One region of the Pseudazoarcus sp. NS20 genome, then DNA from elsewhere that is predicted to be linked to it. Evidence: predicted binding sites of a transcription regulator. Region 1 holds the regulator's gene; each other region holds the start of a gene.
What was found. Region 1 encodes FliA, which starts transcription of late flagellar genes. Its sites were predicted from a motif close to CTAAAGTTNNNNNNNNNNNNGCCGNTA; they were not measured.

Region 1 (7,998 bases):
GCTGCCGCCGTACGGGCCGCTGCGGTCGTTCACGCTGTCGCGCAGAAACTGTTCGAGCAGATAGGTGTTCGCGGCGTGGACTTCGATGCCGTCGAAACCCGCCGCCACGGCATTGCGTGCGGCACGGCGGTAGTCCTCCACCAGCGCGGGGAGTTCATCGTCGCGCAGCGCACGCGGCGCAGACGTATCCACGAAACCTTCGGCGGTGAAGGTCTTGGCATTCGGGCGGCGGGCGGTCGACGACACTGGCTGGGCGCCGTCCGGCAGCAGCGAGGAGTGTGAAATGCGGCCGACATGCCACAACTGGATCACGATGCGCCCGCTGGCGGCATGCACGGCATCGGTGACTTTTCTCCACGCCGCCACCTGCTCGGCGCTGTAGATGCCCGGCGTGTCGAGGTAGCCCTGACCCATCGGGCTGATCTGGGTAGCCTCGGTGATGATCAGGCCGGCGGTGGCGCGTTGGCGGTAATACTCCACGGTCTGGTCGTCGGGCGTTTGATTGTGGGCGCGGTTGCGCGTCAGCGGTGCCATCACGATGCGGTTGGCGAGCTCGATGTCACCGATGCGGATGGGGTCGAACAAGGTGGTCATGGGATCCTTTGCAACGGGGTGTTCGGAAGGATTGGCTTGGAGCCGCCACTGTCGCAAACGTTCTCGCACCACAGGACTGGCCAGCCCGGCACACCTTCATGATGGCGCAGCGTGCGCCTCGGGCAGGCTAGAATCGTCCTTCGGCGTCCTCACCCGACAGGAGTCCCGATTGTCCTCCGACCGCCCCGCAGCGCCTTGGCGCAAGCAATTGCGCAAGCTGATTCTCGGCCCCTCCCCCGACGACCACCTCGGACGCAAACCTTTCGTGGCGCCTAAGAAGGCAGCGGGGTCATTCCGCAAGCCCGCTGCCGAGGCGCCGCCGGAGCCGTACGTGCCGCCCGACTCACCGGGCTACCGCCGCATGTTCGCGCGCGACAAACTCACGCTCGGGCTGTTTTTCGCGATCGACAACTACACCGACGACCTGCCCGACATGAGCCGTCAGTTGGAGCTGGCCAAGCGCGCCGACGAGCTGGGCTATGCCGCCCTATGGACGCGCGACGTGCCGCTGCGCGACCCGAGCTTCGGCGACACCGGGCAGATCTACGACCCGTGGGTGTGGCTGGGGCTGATCACCGGGCACACGCGCAACATCACGCTGGCCACCGGCTCCATCGTGTTTCCGCTCAACCACCCGATCACGCTCGCCAAGGCCGCCGCTTCGGTCGATCAGCTGTCGGGCGGCCGCTTGTTTCTGGGTATCGCCTCGGGCGACCGGGCGGTGGAGTTCCCCGCCTTCGGGCTCGACATCGAAAAGCGCGGCGAGATCTTTCGCGAGACGCTGGGTTACTTCAACCGCCTGCTGTACGAGAGCTACCCCAACATCAATTCACCTCTGGGCACGCTGGCCAAGGCCGACCTGATCCCAAAGCCGCTGTACAAACGCATTCCCATCGGCATCACCGGCCATTGCCGACAGGACCCGCCGTGGATCGCCGCCAACTGCGACGCATGGATCATGTATTCCAACAGCCCGAACACGCAGAGCATCGTCATGCAGAACTGGCGTGACGCGGTCGAGCAAAGTGGCGCGGATTTCAAGCCCTTCGCCCAACCCCTGCACATCGACCTCGCGGAAGACCCCAACGCCGAGCTCGAACCGATTCGCTCGGGCTACCGCCTGGGCCGCAATCTGATGATTGAATTGCTCGAACGACTGCGCGGGGTCGGAGTCAATCATGTTGCCCTCGGCTTCAAACGCGGCCAACGGCCGGCTGACGAGGTCATGGAAGAGGTCGCCCAAGAGGTGCTGCCGCATTTTCCAAGTCACTCGTCTCGCTGCGACCCACTATCCACAGATCCTGTGGATAGGCTTGGGGACAGGCCCTGAGCAAGCAACGCAAGTCATTGAGCGAACGCGCGGAAACCGCTTTGCTCACCCGGCAGGCAGCGCTTCGCCGGAGGTGCCCCCACGGATGTTGCGCTTGGGGGTATCGTGGATGAAATTCGCCGCCGCGCCAGAGTCTTCAAGATGATGGCGCGAGCTCGACACCGCCGATGATGCACACCGCGCGACCGCCGTCGCGTGCCAGCCGGACAGCCCGCATGCCGATGACCACCTCGTGCCGTTCCCCGCTCCACTTCGCCCTCATTGTTCTGCTGTGCGCAACGCTTGCCGCCTGCGCGTCGTTTGGCGGATATCCGAGTGACCCAAGCGCGCAAGCGACTTGGCACGTCGCAGAAGCAAGTCGCGCACTCGACCGCAACGATACGGCCCTGGCCGGACGACAGATGGTCGCTGCGCTGGAGCGCGCGACCGGCGACGCACGGCTGCGCGAGCTGTTCGCCGCCCGCCCGCAGGCGTCCGAAGTGCTCGCATCGTATCTGGAGCCTGGCGCCACCGTGCTCGCGACTCCCAGAGCGGCCCCCCATCACCTTGCAACGCTGCGCAAGCTGCGTGCCGCTGACGTGCTGCCCGCAGCGCGCGTCGCCGCGCTCGAAGCGCAGTCCGAGCGCGCGATCGTTGAAGCCAACCGCAGCGGTGCGCTGCCCTTCACGCTCGATGACCCCCTCGACGAATTGCCGATGCTGCAGCACGGCGAACCGCATCGCCTTGTCGTCGCGCGCACCGTTGAACAACTCGTCAATGGCGGGGGCCGGCCGCTTCGCGGTTTCGTTCAGTACGTGCAGCACGTCGGGGCCGACAGCGCCGAGGGTCGCGAACTCGTCGCCCTGCTGCCGCAGATGAACGTGCGCCGCAGCGAGATCGATCTCGTCGCACCGATCGCGCAGACCTTTGCCGCCCGTCGCCGCTCAGAGTTGACGACGCATGCCGTGCTTGTCGTCGAGGGCGCCGATCACTTCATGCGGGCCGACCTGCTCGGCATGATCGCCCCGCAGACTCCCGGCATCGAGTGGTCTGAAGAGCCCGACCCGCGGTTGCAGACGGTCACCGTCAAGCGCATCCGCCACGAGGAACGCAGTCTCCCGCAACGCGCGCAGACGCTGCTTTATCCGGCTTACGACATCGACCCGTTCTACGCTCATCGTCGGTTTTCGCCGCATTCAACCTATGTCGTAGACATCGTTCACGGCGGACGGGAGATTGAGTACAGCTACGTGGTGACCGTGCATACGGGTGGAGTGCAGACGCACCGAGGCACCGTGCAAGGCTCGGTCAAAAGCGAAGAGCGTCGCTGCGACGGCCCACGCATGCAGTACGGATACGGGAGCTACCTGACTGGTTTCCACGCAAACCACGACCTCGCCGCACGCTGCCGCAGCGACGTCGGCGAGTCGATGGACGAATTGCGCAAGCGCGTGCTCGGCGAAGTCGCGCGCGAGATCATGGAGTTGCAGCTCGTGAAGCAGTCCATCGAAATGCAGTAACGCTATATGCGCCGCGTATCGGCCGCGACGCAACACGGCGCAACTGGCTAGGGCTGAGAGCCAAAGACATTTGCTCAGGGCAGCAAGGTGTGAAGCGGGTCGCTCTGGCGGATGTTGCCCGGCGCCAGCGGCGGCGGATCGTTGTACATGGCGTCGAGGCGGATCGTCACGCGGCGGTTGCGTGCGCGCCCCTCTTCGGTGAGGTTTTCGGCAATCGGGCGCTGATCGGCATATCCGACGGCGGACAGGCGTGCCGGCGGAATGCCCGCGTCGGCAAACACGCGCACGATGGATGAAGCACGAGCGGAAGAAAGCTCCCAGTTCGACGGGAAGCGTGCCGTGCTGATCGGTGTGTTGTCGGTATGCCCTTCGACCACCACCGGAAAATCACCCGCTGCGAACACCTGCGCAATCGCACGCAACGGCGACTGCGCACCGATCTGCAGCGCCGATTCACCTGACGAGAACAGCAGACTGGCGTTGATCTCGACCGTGATGCCGTGCGCCCCCTCCGAGATATTCACTTGGCCGGTGCGGGTCAGGGGCTCGAGCGAGCGGCGGATGCTCTCGCTCATGCGGCGGATATGCACCATCTGATCGCCCTGCCCGCTGGCATTGCGCTCCGTCTGGCTGACCGGCGGCGCCGGGCGAATCGGCACCACAATGGGCGCCACCGCCAGCTGCTCGCTCTCCTGATTCACCGTGACACTGCGAAACGCCGTCAGCAGCGAATCCGAAAGAATGCGGTACTTGCCTTCGTTGACCGACGACAGCGCATACATGACGACGAAAAAGGCGAACAGCAGCGTGATGAAATCCGCGTACGAAACCAGCCAACGCTCGTGATTCTCGTGGTGTTCCTCGCGGCGTCGGCGGCGCGGCATGCCGGCGTCACACCAGATAGCCGCGCATGCGGGCTTCGATGATGCGCGGGTTTTCACCGTTGCCGATGCCCACCAGCGCATCGACGATCATCTCGCGCTCGGCGGAGATGCGCGCGATGTGCGCCTGCAGTTTCTTGGCGAACGGCAGGAAGACCAGGTTGGCGAAGCCCACGCCGTAGATCGTGGCGACGAAGGCCACCGCAATGCCGGCCCCGAGGCGTGAGGGCTCGGTGAGGTTTTCCATGACGTGAATCAGCCCCAGCACGGCGCCGAGGATGCCGATGGTCGGGGAATAGCCACCGGCGGATTCCCACACACGGGCGCCGAGCTTCATCTGCGCTTCAGAGGCGTCGATCTCCACATGCATCAGCTCACGCAGGCGATCCGGCTCGATGCCATCGACCAGAAACTGCAGCCCGCGCTGCAAAAACGGGTCGCGCTGCTCCTGGATGCGAGGCTCGAGCGCCAGCAATCCGTCGCGTCGCGCCGTAGCCCCCCAGTGCGTCACCAGACCAATGAGCTGTTCACCACGGTCGGGCGGCGGCACGAACACCCAGCGCGTCATGCGCATACCGTCCACAAACACGCGCAGCGGGCTTTGCAGCATCACTGCGCCGAGGGTGCCACCGATGACGATCATCAACGCCGTGGGCTGCAGCAGCGAAGTGACGTGACCGCCTTCGAGCATCTGCCCGGCCACGATGGCGGCAATGCCCAGAATCAGACCGAAAACGCTTATCCGATCCATGAAGTCACCGCTCAGGATTTAACGCGCGGCGGACGGCCACGGCGTTTGGGCGCGGCCGCAGGCGCGCCATCGGAGAACACGCGCGAGCGCAGTCGCGCCACCGCCTGACTGTGCAACTGACATACGCGTGATTCGGTGACACCCAGCACCTCGCCGATTTCGCGCAGGTTGAGATCTTCTTCGTAATACAGGCTCATCACCAGCTGCTCGCGCTCGGGCAAGTCTTCGATGGCCTGCACCAGCGTGCGACGCAGATCGGCATCTTCGATCAGGCCCAGCGGGTTGGTGTCTTCGGCGACGATGTGGCGGTCGAGAAAGTCTTCATCCTCGGCGCCGCTGAAATCCTCGAAATACACCAGTTGGTGACCGCGTGCATCCTGCAGGATCTGCTGGTATTCGTTGAGCGGCACGCCGACCGCTTCGGCCAGTTCGGTTTCGGAGGGGGGACGCCCGAGGGTCTGTTCGAGCTTTTGCACGGCCGATTCGACACGTCGCATGTCGCGGCGCAGGCTGCGCGGCATCCAGTCGTCTTCGCGCAGGCCATCGAGCATGGCGCCGCGGATGCGCTGGGCCGCGTAGGTTTCGAACTGCGCACCGAGGCCGTCTTCGTAGCGCGAGACGGCGTCGAGCAGACCGATCATGCCGTTCTGCATGACATCGTCGACATGCACGCTGGCCGGCAGCTTCGCCATCAGGTGATAGGCGATGCGCTTGACCAGCGGTGCGTACAGCTCGACGAGGTGTGCCTTGTCAGGGTTGCCTTCTGAATCGTACATCCACAGTGCCCGGGTATTGCGGGACGCCACTCGCCCTTTGCCGACATTATGCACGCCACCCGAGCGGGAATGGCCTGCTGCAGCTTCGACTTTTCGAGTGAGGATGAACATGCGCAATGATTCCTCAGCTCGCGGCGCGACGTGACGCGACCAGGCGTCCGCCACTCAGTGCCGCAAGCCTGCGCAGAAAAGCCGCCTCCGGCTCGCGGGGGGACGACTGCCCGGCCTCGGCCGATAGCCCGCCGGCCAGATCGTCACGCCCGACTTCACCCAGCCACGCCAAAGGCACGCCGACGTGATTGCGCACCAGCGTATCGAGACTGTTGAAGAACGCCGCGGCCTCTTCGCGCGTGCGCGCCCCCGAAACCGCCACATGCATCGAGCCGGCGCCGGCGCCGGCCAGCCCCTTGATGACGGCATAGGCTTCCAGGGCACCAGTGCGACTGGCCTCGGCCACCAACAGGCGGCGCGGCGCGGCCACCACGAACGGCGACGGGTCAGCCGCCTCTTCGGCACTGGCGTGCACCAGCACGAAGCCGGCATGGCGATACAGCGAACGCAGCGCTTCGATCAGACTGGTACGCCGCTCTTCATCGAGCAGAGGCAAGGCCAGCGCCGCCGCGCTGACCGGCACGCGGCCAACCAGACCGGGCACCGGCTGCACAAGCGTGCGCACATCCACCTGGGCACCCAACACGCCGAGCAGATCCACGCCCTCGTCCAAGCCGAGCGCACCGACCAGCGATTGCTCACCACGCGCCTCATCCAGAATCAATACGCGCTCGGCACGCGCTGCCAGGCGGAACGCCGTGCGCACGGCGGTGACGGCGCGGTCGCGCCCGGTGGCATACAGCGCCACCACCGTGGGCGGGGCACGGCGGAAAAGTCTGCGCAGACCGGCCGCCTGATCTTCGTGATGGTCGATCATGCCTGTCCTCCCGATTCACGCGCGAAAGCGCAGGCCATCCACGGCGCTTTCAGACGCGTGGCGAGCATGCTGCAGTTCATGTCAGGCTCCCGCGCCGGCTGCGAATTTCAGGGCCGCCTCATCGGCATCGAGCTTCCACGAGCTGTCACGCACGCGGGCATTGAGGCTGCGGTGCAGCAGGTAAGCACGGTTGGGCAGATGCAGGTCTTCCGGCACGCGCTGGCCATTGGTGACGTAAAACACTTCCAGCCCGTGCGAGATGGCGGCGCCTACGGCCGGCGCCAGCGACACGGCTTCGTCCACCTTGGTCATCACGCAGCCGGCCAGATCCGACCCGCGATAGGCCTCGATCACGTCATCCAGGGTCTCGCCGCTGGCCGTGGCATTGAGCAGCAACAGGCGGTGCACGTTGCCCGCGCCCGACAGCATGGCGGCTTGCTTGACCACCATCTCGTCGCGCTGGCTCATGCCCACCGTGTCGATCAACACCATGTGCTTGCCGCGCAGCTCGGCAATGGTCTGGCGCAGGTCGGACGCGTCGCGCACCGGAAACACCGGCACACCCAGAATGCGGCCGTAGATGCGCAGTTGCTCCTGCGCCCCGATGCGGTAGCCGTCGGTGGTGATCAGCGCGATCTTGTCGGCGCCGTGGCGTACCACGCAGCGCGCAGCGATCTTGGCTGTGGTGGTGGTCTTGCCGACGCCGGTCGGGCCGACCAGCGCGAACACCCCGCCGCGGTCGATCAGGTCGGCGTCCGACGACATCGCGCGCAGATCGCGCGCCAGCGTGTTGCGCACGGCAAGGCGAGCCTCGTCAGCGCTGTGCGCTTCATCCACCGACTCCACCAGCTTGCGTGCGAGGCGCGTGGCAAAACCGGCATCGAGCAATTCACCCAGCACTTCGGCACGCCCCGGCGCGTTGCGGCGCGTGTCGCCCCAGGCGAAGGCTGCAAGCTGGCGTTCGATCATGCCGCGGATGCCGCCCAGCTCGGCCATCAGGCGGGCGTTGGCTTGCTGCAGTTCGGCAATGCGCGGATCTTCAGCGGCGCGCGGCGCCTGCGCCTTGGGCTCGGGCGCGCGGGCAATCGGGGGCTCGGTCGTCAGCGCCTGCTCAGGCGTGCGCGCTTCCGCACGAGCCGACGCGGCTTCGGCGCGCGGCTGGGCTGCGGGGCGCTGCGACGGCTGAGCCGGAGCCTCGACATTCTCGTAGCCACGCTTGCGGATCAGGTAATCGGGGGT
Region 2 (7,998 bases), 190 kb from region 1:
ACCTCATCGTTGCCCAGTTGTTGTTTCTTGAGTCCGAGAACCCGGACAAGGACATTTATTTCTACATCAACTCGCCGGGCGGTTCGGTGACGGCTGGCATGGCGATTTACGACACCATGCAGTTCATCAAGCCGGACGTGTCGACGCTGTGTATCGGCCAGGCTGCAAGCATGGGCTCGTTCCTGCTCGCCGCCGGAGCCAAGGGCAAGCGCTTCTGCCTGCCGAACTCGCGCGTAATGATTCACCAGCCGCTGGGTGGTTTCCAGGGGCAGGCGTCGGACATCGAAATCCATGCCCGCGAGATCCTGTACATCCGTGAGCGCCTCAATGGCATGTTGGCCAAACACACCGGCCAGCCGATCGAGCAGATCGAGAAAGACACGGATCGCGACAATTTCATGAGCGCCGAGTCGGCGGTCGAATATGGTCTGGTTGATCGTGTGCTGACTTCGCGCGCTGACGTCTGAACTGCTGAGAGAACGAAATGACGGACAAGAAGACGGGTAACGACAAGCTGCTTTACTGCTCTTTCTGCGGCAAGAGCCAGCACGAGGTGCGCAAGCTGATTGCCGGCCCGTCCGTTTTCATCTGCGATGAATGCATCGAACTGTGCAACGACATCATCCGCGACGAGATGCTCCAAGGCGGCAGCACCGAGGAAGGCAAAGGCAGTCTGCCGACCCCGCAGGAAATCAGCCGTATTCTCGATCAGTATGTGATCGGTCAAAACAAGGCCAAGCGCAACCTGTCGGTGGCGGTGTACAACCACTACAAGCGCCTGCGCCACATCTCGAAAGAGAAGGATGAAGTCGAGCTGTCGAAGAGCAACATCCTGCTGATCGGGCCGACCGGCTCGGGCAAGACGCTGCTGGCCCAGACGCTGGCGCGCCTGCTCAACGTGCCGTTCGTCATGGCCGATGCCACCACGCTGACCGAGGCCGGTTACGTGGGTGAGGACGTCGAGAACATCATCCAGAAGCTGCTGCAGAAGTGCGATTACGACGTGGACAAGGCCCAACAGGGCATCGTCTATATCGACGAGATCGACAAGATTTCACGCAAGTCCGACAACCCGTCGATCACGCGTGACGTGTCGGGCGAGGGCGTGCAGCAGGCGCTGCTGAAACTGGTGGAAGGCACGCAGGCTTCGATTCCGCCGCAGGGCGGGCGCAAGCACCCCAACCAGGATTTCATCCAGGTCGACACCACCAACATCCTGTTCATCTGCGGTGGCGCTTTCGACGGCCTTGAAAAGGTCATCCGTCAGCGCACCGAGCAGGTTGGCATCGGTTTCGGTGCCGAGGTGAAGAGCCGTGACGGGCGTGCCGCGTCCGAGTTTTTCGGCCAGGTCGAGCCGGAAGATCTGGTGAAGTTCGGTCTGATTCCGGAATTCGTCGGTCGCTTGCCGGTGGTGGCGACGCTGGAAGAGCTCGACGAAGAAGCGCTCATCCAGATCCTCATCGAGCCGAAAAACGCCCTCGTCAAGCAGTATCAGAAGCTCTTCTCCATGGAAGGCGTCGAGCTCGAAATCCGCCCCGCCGCGCTGCATGCCGTGGCCCGCAAGGCCATCGCCCGCCGCACCGGTGCGCGCGGTCTGCGCTCCATCCTCGAAGCTTCGTTGCTCGACATCATGTACGACCTGCCGCAACTCGAAGGCGTGGAAAAGGTCGTTATCGATGAAGGCACCATCAGTGAAGGCTCCCAGCCTCTGCTGATCTACGCCGAGCAGCCGAAAGTCTCCGGCTCCAACTGATTGCTTGGTGTCTCCGCTCGTGCCGTTCGGCTTGCGATGCAGGCCGGACGGCGCGTAAGCTGAACCTGCGCCCCTTCAGTCTTTCCAGGCGTTGCCGTCAATGTTGGAAAGGCAATGAGAAGGCGCGCTGTTCACGCGCCCGATACGCTTGAATTTCCGGCTCCCGTCCCCAGATGGGTCATACCGCTCCCCAGAGGTCATCAAACATGGCTAGCCACTCCGAAGTATCCGCCGAACAGACCGTCCTGCCGCTGCTCCCGCTGCGCGACGTGGTTGTTTTCCCGCACATGGTCATTCCGCTGTTCGTCGGTCGCCCGAAGTCCATCAAGGCGCTCGAGCAGGCGATGGAGTCCGACAAGAGCATTTTGCTGGTTGCCCAGCGTTCGGCCGCCAAGGATGAGCCCTCTGCCGAAGATCTGTACGACGTCGGCTGCGTCGCCAATGTGCTGCAGATGCTGAAGCTGCCTGACGGCACCATCAAGGTGTTGGTCGAAGGCGTTCATCGCGCCCATGTGCTGTCCGTTGAAGAGCAGGAAGAGGTCTTCGTCGCGCGTGTCACGCCGGTGCTGGTTGCCGAGGCGGGTGATCACGAAGTCGAGGCCATGCGCCGGGCCATCATTGGCCAGTTCGACCAGTACGTGAAGCTCAACAAGAAGATTCCGGGCGAGATTCTGGCTTCGCTCAACGGCATCGAAGACGCCGGCCGTCTTGCCGATACCATCGCTGCCCACCTGCCGCTCAAGCTCGAGCAGAAGCAGGAGGTGCTGGAGATTTTCGAGACCGACGCACGTCTGGAGAAACTGCTGTCGCAGATCGAAAGCGAGCTCGACATCCTGCAAGTCGAAAAGCGCATCCGTGGCCGCGTGAAGCGCCAGATGGAGAAGAGCCAGCGCGAGTACTACCTGAACGAACAGGTCAAGGCCATCCAGAAGGAGCTTGGCGAAGGCGAGGAGGGTGCCGACCTCGAGGAAATGGACAAGAAAATCCATTCCGTCGGCATGCCCAAGGAAGCGCTTGCCAAGGCTGAAGGCGAATTCAAGAAGCTGCGTCTGATGTCACCGATGTCGGCCGAAGCCACTGTGGTACGCAACTTCATCGAAACCCTGGTCGGTCTGCCGTGGAAGAAGAAGTCGCGCGTCAGCAAGGATCTGTCGAACGCCGAGAAGGTGCTCGATCAGGATCACTATGGCCTTGAGAAGGTTAAAGAGCGCATCGTCGAATACCTTGCCGTGCAGCAGCGTGTGGACAAGGTCAAGGCGCCGATCCTGTGCCTCGTCGGTCCTCCGGGTGTCGGCAAGACCTCGCTCGGTCAGTCGATTGCCAAGGCCACCAACCGCAAGTTCATCCGCATGGCGCTGGGCGGTGTACGGGACGAGGCGGAAATCCGCGGCCACCGCCGCACCTACATCGGCTCCATGCCGGGCAAGATCATGCAGAACATGATCAAGGTCGGCGTGAAGAACCCGCTGTTCCTGCTCGACGAAGTCGACAAGCTGGGGCAGGACTTCCGTGGTGATCCGAGTTCGGCGCTCCTTGAAGTGCTTGACCCCGAGCAGAACCACACTTTCCAGGATCACTACATCGAAGTCGATTACGACCTTTCCGACGTGATGTTCGTGGCCACTGCGAACACGCTGAACATCCCGGCGCCACTGCTTGATCGCATGGAAGTCATTCGTCTGTCCGGCTACACCGAAGACGAGAAGACGAACATCGCGATGCGTTATCTCGTGCCCAAGCAGATGAAGAACAACGGCCTGAAGTCGGGAGAGGTGTTGATTGCCGAAGATGCGGTGCGTGACATCTGCCGTTATTACACGCGTGAGGCCGGGGTCCGCAGCCTCGAACGCGAAATCTCGAAAGTCTGCCGCAAGGTCGTGAAGGCCCTGGTGCTCTCGAAGAGCGCCGAGCGGATCGAAGTGACTGCCGCCAATCTCGACAAGTACCTCGGCGTGCGCCAGTACTCTTTCGGGATCGCAGAAAAAGAGAACCAGATCGGTCAGGTAACGGGTCTGGCCTGGACCGAAGTCGGTGGTGAGCTGCTGACCATCGAGTCGGCCGTGATGCCCGGCAAGGGGCTCATCCAGCGCACGGGGTCGATCGGCGACGTGATGAAGGAATCCGTCGAGGCCGCGCGCTCGGTCGTGCGCAGCCGTGCCCGCAAGCTCGGGATCAAGGATGAGGTATTCGAGAAGAGCGATATCCACATCCACTTCCCGGAAGGTGCCACGCCCAAGGATGGCCCCTCTGCCGGTGCTGCCATCACGACGGCGCTGGTTTCGTCCTTGACGGGTATTCCCGTGCGCTCGGACGTCGCCATGACCGGCGAGATCACGCTGCGTGGAGAGGTGTTGCCGATCGGTGGCTTGAAAGAAAAGCTGCTGGCCGCGGTGCGCGGTGGCATCACCAAGGCCCTGATCCCGGAGGAGAACGTGAAAGACCTCGCGGACATCCCCGAGAACATCAAGAACACGATAGAAATCGTGCCGGTGCGTTGGTTCGATGCGGTGATGGAACATGCGCTGGAGCGCCAGCCAGAGCCACTCTCCGAGGCGGAAGCTACCCCGGTGGCGGGTAAAGGGGCCGAAGGTGATGCAGGCGCAGCCGGCCTGCGTGCGCACTGACCTGAAGACAATTTGCTGTTGAAATCAAGCAATGCCGCGCCTTGAGCGCGGCATTGCTTGTTGACACGCCAGAATTCGCCACGCTATAAAAACCATGCAGCACCGAGGAGACAGCCCGCATACATACAATCACGGCGGGACCGTGCATGGCGGGATCGTTCAATATCGCAGCAAGTGATGTTCAACGCCAAGAGGGGGTTCTAAGTGAATAAGTCCGAACTGGTCGACGCAATCGCTTCAAGTGCAGATCTTTCCAAGGCAGCGGCTGGCAGGGCGCTCGATGCAACCATCGAGGCCGTGCGCAAGGCGCTCAAGAAGAACGACACCGTGACACTCGTAGGGTTTGGCACGTTTTACGTCGGTGAGCGTGCCGCACGAAATGGCCGCAACCCCCGAACCGGAAAGAGCATCAAGATCAAGGCTGCAAGGATTCCGAAATTCCGTGCTGGTAAAGGGCTCAAGGATGCAGTAAAGTAGCGCCCCTTGCCGCTGTAACCGTCCGGTTACGGTCAGCAGCGGGTGCTTAGCTCAGTTGGTAGAGCGTCGCCCTTACAAGGCGAATGTCGGCGGTTCGACCCCGTCAGCACCCACCAGTACTCCACAAAGCCCGGGTTCATCCCGGGCTTTGTTCATTTCGGGCTAAAGTTTTTTCGTCGGCTGCCGTTAGGGAAGTTGTCTTCCATCTTTTCGGCGGTGCAAATGGACGTTTCATCCATCGCGGCGTACGCCTCGGCCAACGCCCAACTCAAAGTTCAGGCCGATGCCTCGGTGCTGATGCTTCGCAAGGCGCTCGACATGCAGCAGCAGAACGCCGCATTGCTGTTGCAGGCTCTGCCCGATGTGCCGGCCACGGACGGCAGCGTCGGCACCATCGTCAATACCCGCGCCTGAACCAGGCCTCAAGGGGTGCCGTGCGTCGAGCGCTCAATGCGCGACGCGTCAAACCCCTGCGCTTCAAGCCGCGCAATCAAGGCCTTGAGCCGCTCAGGATCGACTTCGGGGGTGCGCGACAGTATCCACAGATATTCGCGCGACGGCTCGCTGACCGCGGCCAGCGTGTAGTCCGCATCCAGATCGATCACCCAGTAATCGCCCCACACCAGTGGCACCCAGGACAGCCATGCCGGTGCGAAGCGAACCTCGAGAATCGGCGACCCCTTTTCCCCCACCAACCGTCCTACTCCGACGGCGGTGTCGAAACTTCCATCGCCTGTGCGGCAGCGATTGACTACCTGCACTCGGCCATCTTCCCTCATGGCGTATTTGGCCGTCGTGTCAGCGACGCATTGTTTCTGGAAACGGTTGGGGTACTTTGCCAATTCGTACCACTGCCCCAGATAGCGCTCCAGGTCGAGGTGTTCGATTGGCTGTGGCGGGGCTGCGTGAGCGCTGCCGATGAGGAGCAGAATCAGGGCGAAGCGGGTGATCATCAAATATTCTCCAGATTGGCTAGAAGGTGCTCGGCGTACTGGTGCAGGCTGTCGCGCTCTTCGGCGGAAAAACGCCCGAGTTGTCGATACACCATGCTGAGCCGATGGTTGCCGGAAAGTTTGTCGGCATTGCGTTCGAAGAAATCCCAGTACAGCGCGTTGTAGGGGCATGCGCCCGGCCCGGTGCGGCGCTTCTGATCATACGAGCAGCCTTTGCAATAGTCGCTCATCCGATGAATGTAGGCACCGCTCGAGACGTAAGGCTTGGTTGCGAGCAGCCCGCCATCCGCGTACTGGCTCATGCCGAGCGTGTTCGGGAGCTCGACCCATTCGAAGGCGTCGACATACACCCCGAGGTACCAGCCGTGTACGGCCTTGGGAGCCAGCCCGGCCAGCAGTGCGAAATTGCCGATGACCATCAGGCGCTGAATGTGATGCGCATAGGCGGTGTCGAGAGATTGTCCAATGGAGCGGGAAAGACAGTTCATGCGGGTACGCCCGCTCCAGAACCACTTCGGAAGAGGGCGTTGGTGCCCGAAGTGATTGTTGGATTCATAGCCCGGCATACGCGCCCAGTACACGCCGCGCACGTATTCGCGCCACCCCAGAATTTGCCGGATGAAGCCCTCGACGGCTGCCAGCGGGGCCCGCCCGGCACGCCATTGCGCTTCGGCGCGGAGGATGACCTCACGCGGGTGGAGCATCTTGACGTTCAGCGCGAATGACAGCAACGAGTGAAACAGCCGATTGGCCGAGGTATGCATCGCGTCCTGATGATTGCCGAAGTGGGGCAGGCCGTCACGTACGAAGTGTTCGAGTTGTTCCAGCGCCTCCGAGCGGTCGATTGGCCAGCGAAGCGCTTCTGCACAGGACTGGCCGAAGCTGCGCACGCCTGCGGCCTGGATGGACGACCACAGCGCCCGGTGATCATGGCTCGGCCGCCTGTCTTCGGGTTCAGGGGGTGTGCCGCGCCACGGCTTGCGATTCTCGACATCGAAATTCCAGCGGCCGCCGGATGGCTGGTCGCCATCCATCAGGACGCGGTGCGTGCGGCGCATTTGCCGGTAGAAATGCTCCATCAGCCATTGCCCACGATCGCCGAAAAGCCTGGCTGCTTCGCTGCGCGTCGTGAGGAAGTGCTCCGAGTCCACTCGCCGAACCTGCACGCCTCGTTCGTGCAAGCTGGCTCCGAAGCGCGTGAGCTGATCTTCCAGGCGCCATTCGTCGGGCTGCTGCCATTCGAAGCAGGTGGCGCCGGTTCGTTCAAGCAGCCATGCAATGTTGGCGGGGATGTCATGCCGATTGTGTTCGGCGTCGATGCTCAGGTACTCAACGCGATGCCCGGCCGAACGCAGCGACTCTGCGAAGCGCCGCATGGCCGCAAAGATCGCGAGAATCTTCTGGGCGTGATGGAGAACGTAGTCGGTCTCCTGTCGCACCTCCATGAGAACGTAGGTTGTGGATTCATCCGTTGGTGCAAACCATGAGTGCTGCGGATTCAACTGGTCGCCGAGCACGAGTCGCAGGGTTTTCATCGGGCTGCCCTTGCCGAGCGGCGACAGCGTTCCGAGCAATAACGTACTTCGTCCCAATCGCGCGCCCACTTTCGACGCCACGTAAAGGAGAGGCCGCAATGCAGGCAGAATTTAGTCGGGAGTTCTGATTTTTTTCGCATCGGCTTTTGATGATGGGCGCCCTATCCGGTTCCCATCGCGCGATGTGTTGACGTGGCCTTCGCTCGCACATAGAATTCCGCTTCTTCTTCCGGGGCGGTTAGCTCAGCGGTAGAGCACTGCCTTCACACGGCAGGGGTCACTGGTTCGATCCCAGTACCGCCCACCAACAGGAAACCCCGCGCATCGGCACGGGGTTTTTTGTTTTCCGGAACCCGATCGCGCAAGTCTGGAGCCAGTCCGATGTCTGCCGTACGTACCCGTTTCGCCCCCAGCCCCACCGGTTTTCTGCACATCGGCGGTGCACGCACTGCGCTGTTCTGCTGGGCGTATGCGCGGCGTCATGGTGGCCAGTTCGTGCTGCGCATCGAGGACACCGACCTCGAGCGTTCCACGCCTGAAGCAGTCCAGGCCATTCTGGATGGTATGCGCTGGCTGGGGCTTGATGCCGACGAAGGGCCGTTCTATCAGACCAAGCGTTTCGACCGCTACAAGCAGGTCATCAGCGAAATGCTGGA
Region 3 (7,998 bases), on a different contig from region 1:
GCAAGCTGTCTGACTGCATCACGGTCTCAACCGAACCTCTGGCTCAGCGCATGCGCCACTATCACGACGATGTGCACGTGGTTCCCAACGGCATCGACCCGGCCATGTGGCAAGGCTTGCCGGCCGTGCAAGGCAAGCCCTCGAAACTGCGCGTGGGCTGGGCAGGCGGAATCAGCCATGCCGGCGATCTCGCTCAAATCCGCAAAGTGGTGGCGGAGTTGGCAGACGAAGTGGAGTGGGTGTTCTTCGGCATGTGCCTCGAAGACATCCAGGCTCATCTCACCGAATTCCACCACGGCGTTCCCTTCGCGGACTACCCCGCAAAGCTCGCTTCGCTCGGGCTGGATCTGGCGATTGCCCCGCTGGAGGCCAACGCCTTCAATGACTGCAAGAGCAATCTGCGCCTGCTCGAGTACGGCGCACTGGGGATTCCGGTGATCGCCACTGACGCGGTGCCGTATCGCTGCGGGCTGCCGGTGACGCTGCTGCAGAACTCCCCCGGAAAATGGGTGCGAACCATTCGTGAGCGCATCGGTGAGCACGCTGCGCTGCGCGAAGAAGGTGACCGGCTGCGTCGGGCGGTGCTTAAAGACTGGACTCAGGAAACGATGCTGCCACGCTGGGTCGACGCCTGGAAAAAGTAGGCTGCGCGCGTCGCTGGCGCTGCGCTACGTGAGAACAACGCCCGTTCCCGCCACTCGGCCGGAACGGGCGTTTTACATGGCGGCATATCCCCCACGGCGGAGGCTGTGCGGCAGGCCGAAGCAACGCGTTTTGCGTGCCGGCTTTGCCGCATCGAGGGAGTTACCGGCAAAGCTTGCAGATCGCACGGCAAAGATTGCCGAAACCCCGTCAAAAAAAGCACAAAACACCTTCAAAACAGCACTTTGAAAATCTGGCACGCATCTCGCTTAGGTAGGCCACGAAGGCTCGGAGGTCGGCATCAAGGCGATCCACACCAAGCCGACCCGAGCAACCTCCGAACCCTTTGCAAGGAGATGCAGCATGTCACAGGTAATCAATACCAACATTGCGTCGCTCAACGCGCAACGCAACCTGAACAATTCAGCCAGTTCGCTGAACACGTCGCTGCAGCGCCTCTCCTCCGGCCTGCGCATCAACAGCGCCAAGGACGATGCCGCCGGCTTGGCGATCTCCGAGCGCTTCACCGCGCAGATCCGCGGTCTCGACCAAGCCCGCCGCAACGCCAACGACGGCATCTCGCTGTCGCAGACTGCCGAAGCTGCGCTGCAATCGTCAGGCGACATCCTCCAGCGCATTCGTGAATTGGCCATCCAATCGGCCAACGCCACCAACTCCGCTGGCGACCGCGCGGCGCTGAACGCCGAAGTGCAACAGCTCACGCAAGAATTGCAGCGCATTGCCACCACGTCCGAGTTCAACGGCCAGAAACTGCTGGATGGATCGTTCTCTTCGGCCTCGTTCCAGGTCGGTGCCAACGCCAACCAGACGATTACCGCAACCTCGGGCAACTTCCAGATCAACTCGTACGGCAACTTCCGTATCGGCGGTCTGGCAACGTCGTCCAACACGCCGAACGGCGTGGGTGATCTGGTGGTTGGCTCCACTGCCGCCGGCCAGCTCGCCACGGCGGTTACCGGCAACAGTTCGGGGATTGCCGGTGACACCGTGACGATCTCCAGCAGCCTCGGTTCGAAAGACATTACCTACGCTGCCGGCGCCAGCGCCGAAGACATCGCCGCCAAGATCAATCAGGCTGAAACCGGCGTACGTGCCAGCGCGATCAACGCCTTCGTGCTCGGCGCCGACGACGCCGCCAGCACGGCGCAGTTCCAGCAAGGCGCGAGCTACACCTTCCATCTGGCCACCGACACCACGGACGGCCAGAACCCAGCCTCGTACACCACGGTGTCCTTCACCATCGGCGGCTCGGCCTCGGGTGTTGCAGCCGCCTCGGCCAGCCATCTCAGCACCGCCGTGCAGGCCTTCAACGATGTGTCGGGCCGCACCGGCTTCGTCGCGAAGATCGTCGAGACCGACAACGGCAACCTGGGCATCCAGCTGGTCAGCGAGGCCGGCAAGGATCTGCGCATCACCAACGATTCGGCTGCCGGCAACGACGTTACGATCGAAGACATGTCGGTGCTGGATGGCGACACTACCACCGCCAGCACCCTGGCCCAGACGGTAGCGGCACAGGGCAACGCCAACGCCTGGGGGGGTGCCAACTCAGTGTGGATCACCGGGCAGGTGATTCTCGATTCCGACCGTTCGTTCTCGATCACCACCAACAACACGGACCTGCTGTTGGCCGCGGGCACCGCAGGCGGTCAGTTGCAAGCTGTCGAAAGCCTGGACGTGAGCACGGTCGAAGCCTCCAACCGCACTCTGGCACTGGTGGATTCGGCACTGGCTGCGGTAACCAGCCAACGCGCGCGCTACGGCGCCCTGCAGTCGCGCTTCGAAAACACCATCTCGAACCTGCAGGCCACTTCGGAAAACCTGTCGGCCTCCCGTTCGCGCATCCGCGATGCGGACTTCGCGGCAGAGACGGCCAACCTGACGCGCGCGCAGATTCTGCAACAGGCCGGCACTGCGATGCTGGCACAGGCCAACCAGTTGCCGCAGCGCGTGCTGCAGCTTCTGCAGGGCTAAGCGCCAGCTCCGGCAAACCCGCCGGACAAGCAAAGAGGGGCAACCGGCAACGGTTGCCCCTCTTTCATTTGCGCCGGCATTTCGAACCGGCAAAATCTGCCTAAAGTTTTTCTGGACTTTTCCGTTAATGGATACAAGAGCGCCACTAGCTCGATGCCAGACTCCTTCCGGAACCCGCTGGCGCCCTTGTTAGAAACTGAATCCAGGAGAACATGATGGCACAGATGATCAACACCAACGTTGCCTCTTTGAATGCGCAACGCCAACTGAACAACTCGGCGGGTTCGCTCGCCACCTCGCTGCAGCGCCTGTCATCGGGCCTGCGCATCAACAGCGCCAAGGACGACGCTGCCGGCCTGCAGATCTCCGAGCGTTTCACCGCCCAGATCCGCGGTCTCGACCAAGCCCGCCGCAACGCCAACGACGGCATCTCGCTGTCGCAGACCGCTGAAAGCGGCCTGCAGTCTTCCGGCGACATCCTGCAGCGTATCCGCGAACTGGCTGTCCAGTCCGCCAACGCCACCAACTCTTCCGGTGACCGCGCCGCGCTGAACTCTGAAGTGCAGCAGCTCACGCAAGAACTGCAGCGTATCGCCACCAACACCGAATTCAACGGCCAGAAGCTGCTCGACGGCTCCTTCACGTCGGCCACCTTCCAGGTCGGCGCAAACGCCAACCAGACCATTACCGCATCTTCGGGCAACTTCCAGACCAACGCCTACGGCAACTACCGTATTGGCGGCCTGGCCACCTCCTCCTCCACCCCGAACGGCGTGGGTGACCTGGTGGTCGGCTCGACTGCTGACGCCACGCTGACGCAGGCTGGCACCGATGCCAACACGTCGGTGATCGTAGGCCAGACCATCACCATCACCAGCAGCCTGGGCACCAAGGACATCACCTACAACGACAGCATCAGCGCCGAACAAATCGCAGCGAAGATCAACCAGGCCGAAACCGGCGTGCGCGCTTCGGCGATCACCCAAGTGGTGCTGGGCGCTGACGACGCAACGGGTGAGGCAGGGGCCAACTTCAAGCAGGACACCAGCTACACTTTCCTGCTCGCTAGCCAGACCGACTCGGGTGACCCGGACGCCTGGACCACCGTGTCGTTCAGCATTGGCGGCAGTGCCTCGGGCAGCGCCGCCAATCAGGCCAGCCACCTCAACGCCGCCGTGCAGGCCTTCAACGACGTTTCAGGAAAGACCGGTTTCACGGCCAAAATCGTCGAAACCGATGGCGGTCAATTCGGCCTGCTGCTCACCAGCGAGACCGGCAAGGATCTGCGCATCGTCAACGACTCAGCGGCAGATAACGACATTGCTCTCGAAGACATGACCGTGCTCGACGGCGACGACACCACCGACAGCACCATGTCGACCACGCTGACCGCAGCCGATAACGCCAACGCCTGGACGGTCGCCAGCGGTACGTGGATCACCGGGCAGGTCATCCTCGACTCGGATCGCTCCTTCACGCTGACCACCGAGAACGACACCGACATCACCACCGCCACCGGCACCTTCGGCGCCCAGCTGCAGGAGATGGACAAGGTCGACATCTCGACGGTAGAGGCGGCCACCCGCACCCTCGCTCTGGTGGATTCGGCCCTGGCAGCGGTCAACTCGCAACGTGCTCGCTACGGCGCCCTGCAGTCGCGCTTCGAAAGCACCATCTCGAACCTGCAGGCCACGTCCGAGAACCTGTCGGCCTCGCGTTCGCGGATTCGTGATGCGGACTTCGCAGCAGAAACGGCAAACCTCACGCGGGCACAGATCTTGCAACAGGCCGGTGTGGCGATGCTGTCTCAAGCGAATGCCCTGCCCAATAACGTGCTGAGCCTCCTCCGCTAAAATCGGATAGGCTTGCCAAATAGCGGCGCGGGCAGGCAATTGCTGGTCCGCGCCGCACGTATTGGAGGTGTCGTGAAATGAGCATGCAACCTGTTGCACCGAACACGGCAAACTTGTCGAGCTACGTCTCGGGATCCGCAATCAACGCAGGGCGCGCCGACATCGGCGCATCTTTGCCGGCCGACAACAACCGGCCTGTTGCGGCCCCCTCGACCATGCCTGACCCCGCCGAAATACGTGCGGCTCTGGAAGACGTTCGCAGCGCCATTCAGCCAGTCGCCAGCGAGTTGAGCTTTTCGCTCGACGAAGACAGCGGACGCGTTCTTTTGAGAGTCATCGACCGGAATACCGATGAGGTCATCCGGCAAATCCCCTCGGAGGAACTGCTTCGCATCTCGAAGGCACTGGACCGTTTCCAGGGGCTGTTCCTGAACAAGGAAGCCTGAATACGCAGGAGAGCATCATGGCAATTTCCGTAGGTGGTGTCGGGTCCGGGCTGCGCGTCGACGAACTGGTGCAGCAATTGATGACCTTCGAGGCGCGCCCGCTGGCGCAACTCGAAGCCAAGGGCAAGGGTTACGAAGCACAGCTCTCTGCCTACGGACTGCTCAAGTCGTCGTTGAGCCTGCTGCAAAGCGCATCCAACGGGCTGCGCACCGCAAGCACCTTCAACTCGATGCGGGCAACGTCCAGCAATACCGACGTGTTCACTGCAACGGCAACCAAAGATGCAGCCAAAGGCTCGCACTCCATCGAAGTCCTGCAGATTGCGCAAGGCCAGCGGCTCGTCACCAACGAGACCGCTGCGCCGAGCGTGGCTGCCGGCAGTCTAACCATCCAGTTCGGCACGTATGCGTACGACGCCAATGACAATGCAACCGGCTTCACATCCTCTGAATCCGTCACTATCGACCTAGAAGAAGGCAGTTCGCTTGAAGACTTGCGTGATGCCATCAACGCACGCAACACCGAGGTACGCGCCACCGTCATCAACAATGGCGAGGCCAAGCAACTGATTCTTTCGGGCACCAAGGAAGGTGCAGCACAGGGTTTCACGATCGAAGGCACCGGTGGCCTTGCCGGCTTCAGCTACAACGCCGCCAACCCTGGCTCCAACACGCTCGAATCGATCGAGACGGCGCAGAACGCACTCGTCAAGATCGATGGCGTGACCGTTTCCCGCGCCGGCAACACCATCACGGATGCCATTGATGGCGTCACGCTGAACCTGCTCAAAGCGGGGGAAGATCGCATGTCGCTGCGCATCGCAGGCGATACCGCCGCGGCCAAGACAGCCATCGAAACCTTCGTGAAAGCCTACAACGACGTCACCACCACCCTGCGCACACTCACCAACTATGACGTGGAAGGAGAGCAAGCTTCGGTGCTCACCGGCGACGCCACCGCGCGCGGCATCCAGACGCAGTTGCGCAACGCTCTGGGGGCCATGATGGGCGACAACGACGGCGGGGTGCGCTCCCTCTCGCAGCTCGGCATCTCCTTCACGAAGGACGGCACTCTCACCATCGACAACACGGTGCTCGACCGTAATCTGAACAACCCCGACAGCAAGGTCGCCGAGTTCTTCACCGGTGCCGATGGCACCTCCGGCTTTGCCAACCTGCTGTCGAACCGCCTTGGCGACATGCTCAACACTGGCGGCACCCTCGACACCCGCCAGGCCGGCATCAATGCCTCCATCAAAGGCCTGGCACGCCAGCAAGAATCACTGTTGCTGAGACTTGAATCGGTCGAAACGCGTTACCGTAATCAGTTCAACGCGCTCGATTCGATGCTGGCCAACATGCAGCAAACCAGCACGTTTCTGCAACAACAGCTTGCAGGGCTCGCAGCCCTGAACGGCTAACGGCAAGGAAACCAAAATGTTCGGAGCCTCCACCAACCGCGCCGCGGCTTACTCCAGAGTCGGCGTTGAAACCGGCGTTCCGGCCGCCACGCCGCATCAGCTCATCCTGATGCTGTTCGATGGTGCCATTCTGTCGCTCACCTCCGCCATTGCCGCGCTCGACCGCAATGATGTCGCGGCCAAAGGGCAAGCGCTGTCGAAAGCCATCGAGATCATCGCCAACGGCCTCGATGCCGGGCTCGACCCGGAAGCCGGCGGCGAGATCGCACAGCGTCTTGCCGCCCTGTACGAGTACATGACGCACCGCCTGCTGTACGCCAACCTGCACAACAGCCGCGAAGCCATCGAGGAAGTGCTCGAGCTGCTCACCGGCTTGCGCGAAAGCTGGCGCGCCATCGCGCCCGCGAACGAAGGCTGAGGCACGTCATGAGCGATGCAAACACCCGCTTCGAAGCCATGGCTGATCTCTCGGCTCGCATGGTTGCCGCTGCGCGCGCAAACGACTGGGATCTGCTGGCCGAACTCGAACAACAACTGGGCGAACTGCGCACGGCGCAACAAGCCGCCCCCGAGCAGACGCTCGACACCGCCACCGTCAACCGTCGCCTTGCCTTGATCAAGCAGATGCAAGCCGACCAGGCACTGGTGCTCGAGCACGTTCAACCGTGGATGGACAGCACGCGCAAGCTGCTCTCCAGCCAGTCGAAGAGCCGCGCCGTGAACAAGGCGTATTCGGCCGGCTTCTGAAGCGCGACCCACCGGTCGCCTCTGATCCGCAGGAGGCAACGTGATTCCCACTGACCTTGCCGCCCGCCTGCGCATGCTCGCCGAAGCGAGTTTTTTCGACAGCGAACCGCCCGTTCAAGGCCCTGCCCGTGTCCGTGAAATCCAGGCGCGGCTGCCGCAACTCCTGCCGGGCCAGCAATTCAGCGCACACATCACGCGCGCCTTGCCCGACAACACCTTTCAGGCTGTTGTCGCCGGCCGCACCTACACCCTCGCACTCAATCAACCCGCCAAACAAGGCGACACGCTGGAACTGGTCGTCACCCGGCAAACGCCCTCCGCGGTCTTTGCGCGCCCCGTGGGCGAAGCGGCCGAAAATGCGGCAAACCAGCAAGCCGCTGCCCGCCCCAACCTGAGCGCCACCGGCCGCCTGATCAGCTTCCTGCTCACGGGCCAGCCTGCGCCGCAGCCAGCCGCCTTGGCCAGCGGCAAACCACTGCTGGATGCGCCGCCCAGCAATGCCACTCAACTCGCACCGGCCTTGCGTCAGGCACTGACACAGAGCGGCCTGTTCTACGAAAGCCATCAGGCGAAATGGATTTCCGGGCGCATGAGCACGGAGGCCCTGCAGGGTGAGCCGCAGGGCAAACAAGTCCCGCTACCGCCCGGCACGCCCTCGACGACGGCGCAGGCGCCGCGTGTTGGCCCCAATCCCATGGCCGCGGCATCGCCCGCACCCGATCAGGCCGATGCGCGCATCGAGCGTGGCGCAGCCGAAAGCGCCGCTGGCGGCGCGCGCATGACGGCCGTCGCAGAGCGCCTGATGCCCCTCGTTCACCAACAACTCGACGCCATGGCCACCCAGCAGCATGTACTGCATGGTCAGGCCTGGCCCGGGCAGCATTTCGAATGGGA
Region 4 (7,998 bases), on a different contig from region 1:
TTTCGCGGCGCGATGCATTGGCGCGGTTGGCAGACAGTTCCCAGTTCGAGAAGCCGCGATCGCCGCCGGCGAAAGGCTTGGAATCGGTATGCCCGGAAAGACTCAGACGGTTCGGCAAATCATTGAGGGCCCGGCCGATGGCGCGCAGCAATTCGCGCGTGTGTGGGCGCAATTCGGCGCTCGACAGATCGAACATCGGGCGATTCTGCTCATCCACAAGCTGGATACGCAGCCCCTCTGCGGTGATGTCGATGAGGATCTGATGACGGAATGCACGCAGGTTGGGGTTCGCTTCGATCAGTGCCTCGATGCGCCCTTTCATGTTGAGCAGCCGCGCGCGCTCGCGCGCTTCCTCCTCTTCCGACGGCATCTCGCGCGATTCGCGCGGCATGGTGGCATCGAGCGGAATCTGGCGGCGCTGCGGCTCGACATCCCCGCGCCGCACCTCGCCGATGGAACGGGTCAGATCCTGACCACCGCCGGGAATGATGCTCGAACTGTTGCCAGCCCCGGTGCCGCCTTGCTGCGAGACCACCGAAGGGTTCTGGAAGAACTCCGATATCCCTTTCAGATCCTCTTCCGCCGTGGAGCCCAACAGCCACAGCAGCAGGAAGAACGCCATCATCGCCGTCACGAAGTCGGCATAAGCGATTTTCCAGGCACCCCCGTGATGTCCGCCGTGGCCTTTATTGACCTTGCGGACGATGATCGGCTGCTGGGTATCGTCGCTCATGGCTCAACCCGCAGCGAAAACATCAGGGAATCCGTGCCTGCGCACCGCATAGTCATTATTTCTTGCGGTTCTTGATGTCTTCCTCGAGCTCAAGGAAGCTCGGGCGGTCGGTCGAATACAGCACCTTGCGGCCGAACTCCACCGCCACCTGAGGTGCATAACCATTCATGCTGGCAAGCAACACCACCTTGATGCACTGATAAATCTTCGCGCCGTCTTCGGCGCGCTGGGTCAGTTGCGAGGCGATCGGCTGCACGAATCCATATGAGAGCAGGATCCCGAGAAAGGTGCCGACCAACGCGCCACCCAGCATCTTGCCGAGCACTGCAGGCGGCTCACCCACCGAGCCCATGACGTTGACCACCCCCATCACCGCCACGACGATACCGAACGCCGGCAGGGCATCACCCACCTTCGACATGACATCGGCAGGCGCCAACGCCTCATGGTGGTGGGTTTCGATTTCGACATCCATCAGGGCTTCGATCTCGAAGGCATTGAGGTTGCCGCCCACCATCATGCGCAGGTAATCGGTGAGGAAATCGACCGCATGGTGATCGGCCATCACATCGGGGTATTTAGAGAACAGGCTGCTGCTGTCCGGGTTCTCGATGTCCGCCTCGATGGCCATCAGGCCTTCCTTGCGCACCTTGGCGAGAATTTCGTACATCAACGCCAGCAGGTTCATGTACAGCGTCTTGTTGTAACGCTGACCTTTAAGCACCGTAGGCAAAGCCTTGAGCGTGGCCTTCATGATGCGACCCGAGTTGCCGCCCACGAAACCACCGATCATCAGCCCGATGATCGCGACATACTCAAGCGGCACCCACAAGGCCATCAGGCTGCCGTGAACGGCGTATGTGCCTATCGACGACAGCAGGACGATTACATATCCGACAAGTAGGAGCACCAGTACACCTCGACCGCGATGATCTCAAGCAAGCCCAGGCTCATGCGTCGAGCCGGAACGGTATCTTAAAGTAACGGTAGGTCCCTGGGAAACTTGACCAAAAAGCCGCACAAAAAAATGCCGCCTGACGGCGGCCTGTCTTCCAAAAGGCATCCTGCGCTCAATCTGCCAACACGGCACGACCACGTACGGCGCGAGCGTTCACGCTGACCTTGCCCTGACGCTTGCCCTTGCCGGCGCGCGACGGCATGTTGCACAGCCCGCACGTGTAATCGTGCACCGGGTCGTATGCATGCGCGACGAACTTTCCGCCGCAGCAGGTGCATACCGCTGACTGCAGCATGTCGGCATCGAAGAAACGCACCAGCGTCCAGGCGCGGGTGATACTCAGAACGGGTTCGAGCGAGGCGGCATCGATGTGATCCAGGTACAGGTGGTACGCCTTGATCACGGCGTCGAGCGAGCTGAGGCCGGGACGTTGCGCGAAATACCCGTGGAACGCCATGAACAGCGAGCCATGCACGTTCGGTTGCCAAGCCATGAACCAGTCGGTCGAGAACGGCAGCATGCCCTTGGGAGGCGACATGCCACGCACTTCCTTGTAGATCTTGAGCAGGCGCTCGCGGCTCAGACTGGTTTCGGCCTCGAGCATCTGCATGCGGGCACCCAGGCTCACCATCTCGACAGCGCGGCGAACGTCGTCAGCCTCGGCAATCACGCTCTTGTTCTTCATTTCCGCTTCCTCAAGACAACTCTTCCGGCGGTTTGCCTGCTGCAACGATGGCGGCATGAATGCTCGAACTCGCGGCATCGCGCCCCTCGCCCGCAAGCAAACCCGTGAGCAGCACATCATCGAAACGAAGCGCGGCCAACACCATCTGACAACTTGCCATGCGCACCAAGCGTGCGGCCGACAGACCCGACAGCACGTCGGCCACCGCATCGCCGATGCCGAGACGGAACATCGCGGTCTCGCGATCTTCCTTCAACATCTTCTGGGCAAGCATGAGATGCGCGAGATTGAGTTCCCGGATCTCTTCCTGGTAGTCGCTTCGCTTCAAGTCCGTAGGCACGTGTAATGCGTATGGCTTGAACTTAAATAGATTTCTTACAAAACACAACCCGATACAACTCGGCCTGACAAAAAAACCACATGCATTGAATGGTCAGGCCGACCTTTTTCACGCTTGCTGTACGGCATGGATGGCATTGCGCCCACCCTGCTTCGATATGTAGGCGCCCTGGTCCGCCAATTTGATCAACGCTGCGGCGCCATCAACGTCCGCCCGCGCCTCTGCCGCCCCGATACTGACGCTCAGCGGGGTGAGCACGCCGGCAAAGTCCAGTGGCGCTTCCCGCACCGCACGTCGAGCTCGCTCCGCTCCGGCCACGACCGATGCCAGATCGGCACCCGGACAAATCACCAGAAATTCGTCCCCGCCGATACGGCAGATCACGTCCTGCACCCGCAGCGCCTTGCGTAGCGTATGCGCAACATGTGTCAAAGCCGCATCACCGGCGTCGTGCCCGAAGCGGTCGTTGATTTCCTTGAGGTAATCCACGTCGACCGCCAGGCATGAAAGAGGCCGACCGTTGCGATCGGCCACCGCCCACTCCTGCTGCAAGCGGTCAATCGCGTACCGACGATTGCGAAAACCCGTCAACGGGTCGGTCAGCGCCATGTCGTGCAAACGACGATTGGAGATCGCGAGCTGCGCGGCAAACCCGTGCAATTCAAGGCGGTCGTGCTCCAGCTCGCGCTGCAGGCGCACCTCACGCAAGCCTGCACGCAAACGTGCTTGCAGCAGCCGAGACGCAGCATCCATCGGCACGGCATCGTCACCACCCGCCTCGAGCAACAGAATCATGGCCTCGTCGCTGCGATCAGCAATGCGCAGCAGCAAATGCATGACCCGCCCGGCGCTGGTGCGGCGCAAGGCAGCGACGAGTTCGAGCAGATCAGCAGAGGCACTCACGCAACCGAGCACCATCATGTGTGGTTGCAGTTCGAGCGCGAAATCGAGCGCGTCCGCGATATCGCCACTCTCGACTACTGCACACTCTTCCTCGGCGAGAAGCTCCGCCACTTGATTTCTTTGCCTGGCGTCCTGGTCGACCACCAACACCAACGGCCTGTCTGGCATTTCGGGCACGGCGAGCCGTTCGCGCTTGCGTGCCGAGGGCTGCGACAGCGCCGGGCGTACATCGACCAGCGGGGCGGCCTCCGGAGGGCTCACTTCGGGGAAGGTACGCGAAACACCTGGCTGCAACTCCAACAGATCGAGCCATTCGCACCACAGCACAAACATGCGAGTGGCGTCGGCCAGCATCTCGTCGCGCTGAATGCCGTGCGCCTCGCCGTTGAGCTGCAGCTGTTCCAGCAGATGACGCCGTTGCGAATCGTCGGCCATGCAGAAATGCTCGAAGCCTTTGGCCAACAACGCCGACTCCAGCAACCGTGACCGACGACTGCCCGGCTCGAAGCCAGCCTGATCGGGGCAGTCCATGAAGCGCACGATCAGGGCAAATATGCTCGGCACACCCCAGTGCTCGACCATTTCCGCGCCGAGCTCCCCATGACTGATGGCGAACGCGCCTTTTTCGGCCTGCAACAAGCTGGAAACGCGTTCGTCGGCCGACTGAAGCAGCGCGGCATACTCTTCCGGGTATACGGTTGCCAAGGCCAGCTCACCCACGCGAATCAGCAAACCCAGGCTGAAAGCCTCGTCACTGCCCAATGCACGCGTGTGCCCGACGACAGCTTGCATGCCGAGAGCCATCGCCACCGATGAAGCCCAATAACGGTTGTAATCGAACGCCCGGCACTGCCCCTCACGGTGCTCGGACAGCAGCGAGAACCCGGTCGCCAAGGCGCGCACGGCAGGCACGCCCAGCACCATCAGCGCCTCCGCCACCGACATGACCGGACGCCTCCCGGCGTGCAGCATGCCATTGGCCGCTTTCAGCACACGCCCCACGAAGGCCGGATCACCACTGATTGCGCGGGCCAGCTCGGGGATGGAGACCTCGTCCTGACCGGTGAGTTGAATCACTCGAGTGGCTACACCACGAGGAGACGGCAAGCGCCCCGAGGCATGCAGCAACTCGAACGCGGTCTTGCCATCCTCAGCACCTACTAGATTTTCACCGGACTCCATACCTTCCAACCCCCGCGACTGCTGCATGTACCACGTACGACCACGTATGGTCAGATTATCCTAAGCACTGAGTCCTGCGCGCAAATACCGCTTGCGACGGGCTAAAATCGATGCCGACTGCACGAAACCGGAACACGATGAATTTTTGCTCTCACTGCGGCGCTAACGTCGACCTGCGCATCCCGCCCGGCGACAACGCCCCCAGACACGTATGCGGCGATTGCGGCACGATTCACTACCTCAACCCCAAGCTGGTCGTAGGCACGGTGACCGAGTGGGAAGATCGCGTGTTGCTTTGCCGACGCGCCATCGAACCGCGTCACGGCTACTGGACGCTTCCCGGCGGCTTCATGGAAAACGGCGAAAGCACGCTCGAAGGAGCGGTGCGCGAGACACGCGAGGAGGCGTGCGCCGAGGTTGAAGTGCATGGTTTGTTCACGCTGCTGAACATTCCCCACATCAATCAGGTGCACCTCATCTACCGCGCACGCCTGCTCGTGCCGGAATTTGCGCCGGGAGAAGAGTCGCTCGACGTGGCGCTGTTCGCGGAACATGAAATCCCCTGGAACGAGTTGGCCTTCCGCACCAACGAAGTAACACTGCGCCACTATTTCGAAGACCGCCGCGCAGGCCGCTTCGAACTGCATTGCAGCGACCTGAGGCCGAGCGGCGGCTGACGTTCAGGCCTGCACCAGACCTGCACGCAGCAAACGCTCGAAATCCGCTGCCGGCAAGGCAGGCGCAAACAGGAAACCCTGCATCTGCGCACACCCCGCACGCAGCAGCACGTCGAGCTGTTCTTCGGTTTCGACCCCCTCGGCAATCACGCGCAGACGCAGATTACGCGCCAACCCGATGATGGCATCGACAATCGCCGCGTCGTCGGCATCGACGACTACATCACGCACGAAGCTCTGATCGATCTTCAAGGCATCGATCGGCAAGCGCTTGAGGTAGGAGAGCGACGAATAGCCGGTGCCGAAATCATCGATCGCCACGCGCACGCCCATGCGACGCACTTCGTCCAGCACCGCGATGTTGCGCTCGGCAGCATCCAGCATGAGGCGCTCGGTCAGCTCCAGTTCAAGGCTCTCCGGGGGGATGCCGTATTGGGCGATCACCTCCTGCAAGGACTGCACGAAGCGCGGCAAGCGAAACTGATGTGCCGAGATGTTCACCGCCACGGTGAGGGGCGGCAGGCCGGCATCGAGCCATTCACGCACTTGCGCACAGGCCTGCTGCAACACCCAGTGTCCTATCGGCAGGATCAAGCCGCTCTCCTCCGCAACCGGAATGAAACGCCCCGGCGACACCAACGTGCCGTCCTGATCACGCCAGCGCAACAAAGCTTCGGCACCGACAATGCGGCGTGTGGCACCGTCGAACTGGGGCTGGTAGTAGAGCTCGAAGGCGTCGGCCTCCAGCGCGTTGCGCAAGGCACTTTCGAGCAACATGCACTCGAACGCACGGTCGTTCATATCACTGCGGAAGTAATGGTAGGCATTCCGGCCACTTTCCTTGCTGTGGTACATCGCCGAATCGGCATTGCGCATCAGCGTCGAAATATCACTGCCATCCTCGGGGTACAGGCTGATGCCCACGCTGGCGGTGACCAGCAACTCGCGCCCGGCCAGCTGACACGGTTCGGCCAGCGCAGCGAGCACTTTCTCGGCGACTCGGGCGGCATCCTGAGGATCTGCGATCTGCGAAAGCAGCAGGGTGAACTCATCCCCGCCGGGGCGGCTGACGGTGTCGCTCTCCCGCACGCAGCCGGCAATGCGGCGCGCCACCACCGCCAGCAATTGATCACCCACATGGTGACCCAGCGTGTCATTGATGTTCTTGAAGCGATCCAGGTCGATGAACATCAACGCAAAGCGCGTTTCGTCACGCCTACTCCGCGCCAGCACCTGATTGGCCCGGTCGTTGAACAGCACGCGGTTGGGCAGACCGGTCAATGAATCGTGCTCGGCCAGATGGCGGATGCGCTCTTCGTTGAGCTTCTGTTCGCTGATGTCTTCGATCAGCATCACCGGCCCCTTCTCGGGGTGCTTCGGATCGAGCAGACGCACATAAACGTTCGCCCAGAACCATTGCCCGCGCCCGTCGACGAAGCGCTGCTCGAAGCGCAGCACGCGCTCACCGGTCATGCCTTCGTCGATCCGCTCGCACAAATCGACGAAGGCAGCATGATCTTCGCAGTGTCGCTCCAGCGTACGCCCGACCGCGCTGTCGGCGTGCGTGCCGAACATGCGCTCGAACGCCGGATTGATCAGCAGCACACGATGCTCGCGCAGCATGAGGATGGCGATCGGGCTGGCGTCGAGGACGGACTGCAACTCTTCAGCGCGCCCGACGCTCTCGGCCCGCGAACGCGACAACTCGTCGAACAGGCGATAGAAATCCCCCGCCACTTCGCCGACCTCGTCGTTACCGACCGGCAAGGCATGCACCCGTGAGGGATCGCTGCGCAGCGCCACCACGTTGTCACGCAACACGAACAGCGGCCGCAGGAAGCCGCGCATCACGAACCACACAACCAGCCCCACCAGCACTGAAGCGCCGAGCAGCAGCAACATGGCGATGCGGTGGGTGCGCGAGATTGGCGCGAACGCCTCTTCCACCGGCAGCACCACACCGGCCACCCAATCAAGTGGCGCGACGGTGCGGAAGCTCATCTGCATCTGACGCCCGGAGGCGTCTACACCCTGTGCCGTACCCTGCCACCCGGCCAAGGCCTGGTCATACACTGGCATAGCGCCCGGTTCGGCGTAACTGACGAGCATCAGACGAGAGTTGTCGCCGATGATGGTGGTGCGCTCGCGCGTGGTCAGCACGAATTGACCGTACTGCTCGGAATAGCTGCGATTGACCCCGCCGAGAAAGGCCGGACTGAGGATGTCCAATGTGCCCGAAACGATGGCGATCAGATTGCCCAGCGAATCGAACACCGGCACCGACATGGCCAGCAGGGGCTGGCCGGTCACCACGCCCACGAACGGCCGTGACACGACCGGAGCGCCGGTCTCGACGACTCGCTTCAAATGCTCAAGGGAGGAAACATCGGCACCGATGCGGCCCTGACGCGCCGGATTGTCGGCCAGCACCTTGAGCGACGGGCTGACCACGATCAGCGCCTCGAACAAGGCCAGCGCACCCTGATTGTCGTGCAGGTAATTACGCAGGCGGTCGGGGTG

Region 2: AC6H0W_RS10120 (YjfB family protein) is a predicted target of FliA. The motif match lies at 5,017-5,043, and genes of this name have one in related genera.
Region 3: AC6H0W_RS12660 (flagellin N-terminal helical domain-containing protein) is a predicted target of FliA. The motif match lies at 2,738-2,764, and genes of this name have one in related genera.
Region 4: motA (flagellar motor stator protein MotA) is a predicted target of FliA. The motif match lies at 1,715-1,741, and genes of this name have one in related genera.

The regions. Positions count from the first base shown of each region.
Region 1 covers NZ_BAAKIY010000003.1:99,593-107,590, reverse strand. Annotated here, with positions in the region: gene AC6H0W_RS09155 (alkene reductase) at 1-594, opposite strand, end outside; gene AC6H0W_RS09150 (LLM class oxidoreductase) at 764-1,924, shown strand; gene AC6H0W_RS09145 (hypothetical protein) at 2,326-3,423, shown strand; gene motD (flagellar motor protein MotD) at 3,498-4,307, opposite strand; gene AC6H0W_RS09135 (flagellar motor protein) at 4,315-5,055, opposite strand; gene AC6H0W_RS09130 (RNA polymerase sigma factor FliA) at 5,067-5,831, opposite strand; gene AC6H0W_RS09125 (MinD/ParA family ATP-binding protein) at 5,956-6,759, opposite strand; gene flhF (flagellar biosynthesis GTPase FlhF) at 6,841-7,998, opposite strand, start outside.
Region 2 covers NZ_BAAKIY010000003.1:293,626-301,623, forward strand. Annotated here, with positions in the region: gene clpP (ATP-dependent Clp endopeptidase proteolytic subunit ClpP) at 1-467, shown strand, start outside; gene clpX (ATP-dependent Clp protease ATP-binding subunit ClpX) at 485-1,753, shown strand; gene lon (endopeptidase La) at 1,960-4,377, shown strand; gene AC6H0W_RS10110 (HU family DNA-binding protein) at 4,582-4,854, shown strand; tRNA gene AC6H0W_RS10115 (tRNA-Val) at 4,895-4,970, shown strand; gene AC6H0W_RS10120 (YjfB family protein) at 5,077-5,268, shown strand; gene AC6H0W_RS10125 (lipocalin family protein) at 5,277-5,807, opposite strand; gene AC6H0W_RS10130 (cryptochrome/photolyase family protein) at 5,807-7,342, opposite strand; gene AC6H0W_RS10135 (DUF2256 domain-containing protein) at 7,339-7,482, opposite strand; tRNA gene AC6H0W_RS10140 (tRNA-Val) at 7,575-7,649, shown strand; gene gltX (glutamate--tRNA ligase) at 7,724-7,998, shown strand, end outside.
Region 3 covers NZ_BAAKIY010000004.1:185,078-193,075, reverse strand. Annotated here, with positions in the region: gene AC6H0W_RS12670 (glycosyltransferase) at 1-644, shown strand, start outside; gene AC6H0W_RS12665 (flagellin N-terminal helical domain-containing protein) at 1,006-2,637, shown strand; gene AC6H0W_RS12660 (flagellin N-terminal helical domain-containing protein) at 2,853-4,490, shown strand; gene AC6H0W_RS12655 (flagellar protein FlaG) at 4,568-4,936, shown strand; gene fliD (flagellar filament capping protein FliD) at 4,954-6,357, shown strand; gene fliS (flagellar export chaperone FliS) at 6,374-6,775, shown strand; gene AC6H0W_RS12640 (flagellar protein FliT) at 6,784-7,104, shown strand; gene fliK (flagellar hook-length control protein FliK) at 7,145-7,998, shown strand, end outside.
Region 4 covers NZ_BAAKIY010000002.1:343,200-351,197, reverse strand. Annotated here, with positions in the region: gene motB (flagellar motor protein MotB) at 1-733, opposite strand, end outside; gene motA (flagellar motor stator protein MotA) at 789-1,643, opposite strand; gene flhC (flagellar transcriptional regulator FlhC) at 1,804-2,376, opposite strand; gene flhD (flagellar transcriptional regulator FlhD) at 2,387-2,704, opposite strand; gene AC6H0W_RS07370 (sensor domain-containing diguanylate cyclase) at 2,825-4,801, opposite strand; gene AC6H0W_RS07365 (NUDIX hydrolase) at 4,939-5,478, shown strand; gene AC6H0W_RS07360 (bifunctional diguanylate cyclase/phosphodiesterase) at 5,482-7,998, opposite strand, start outside.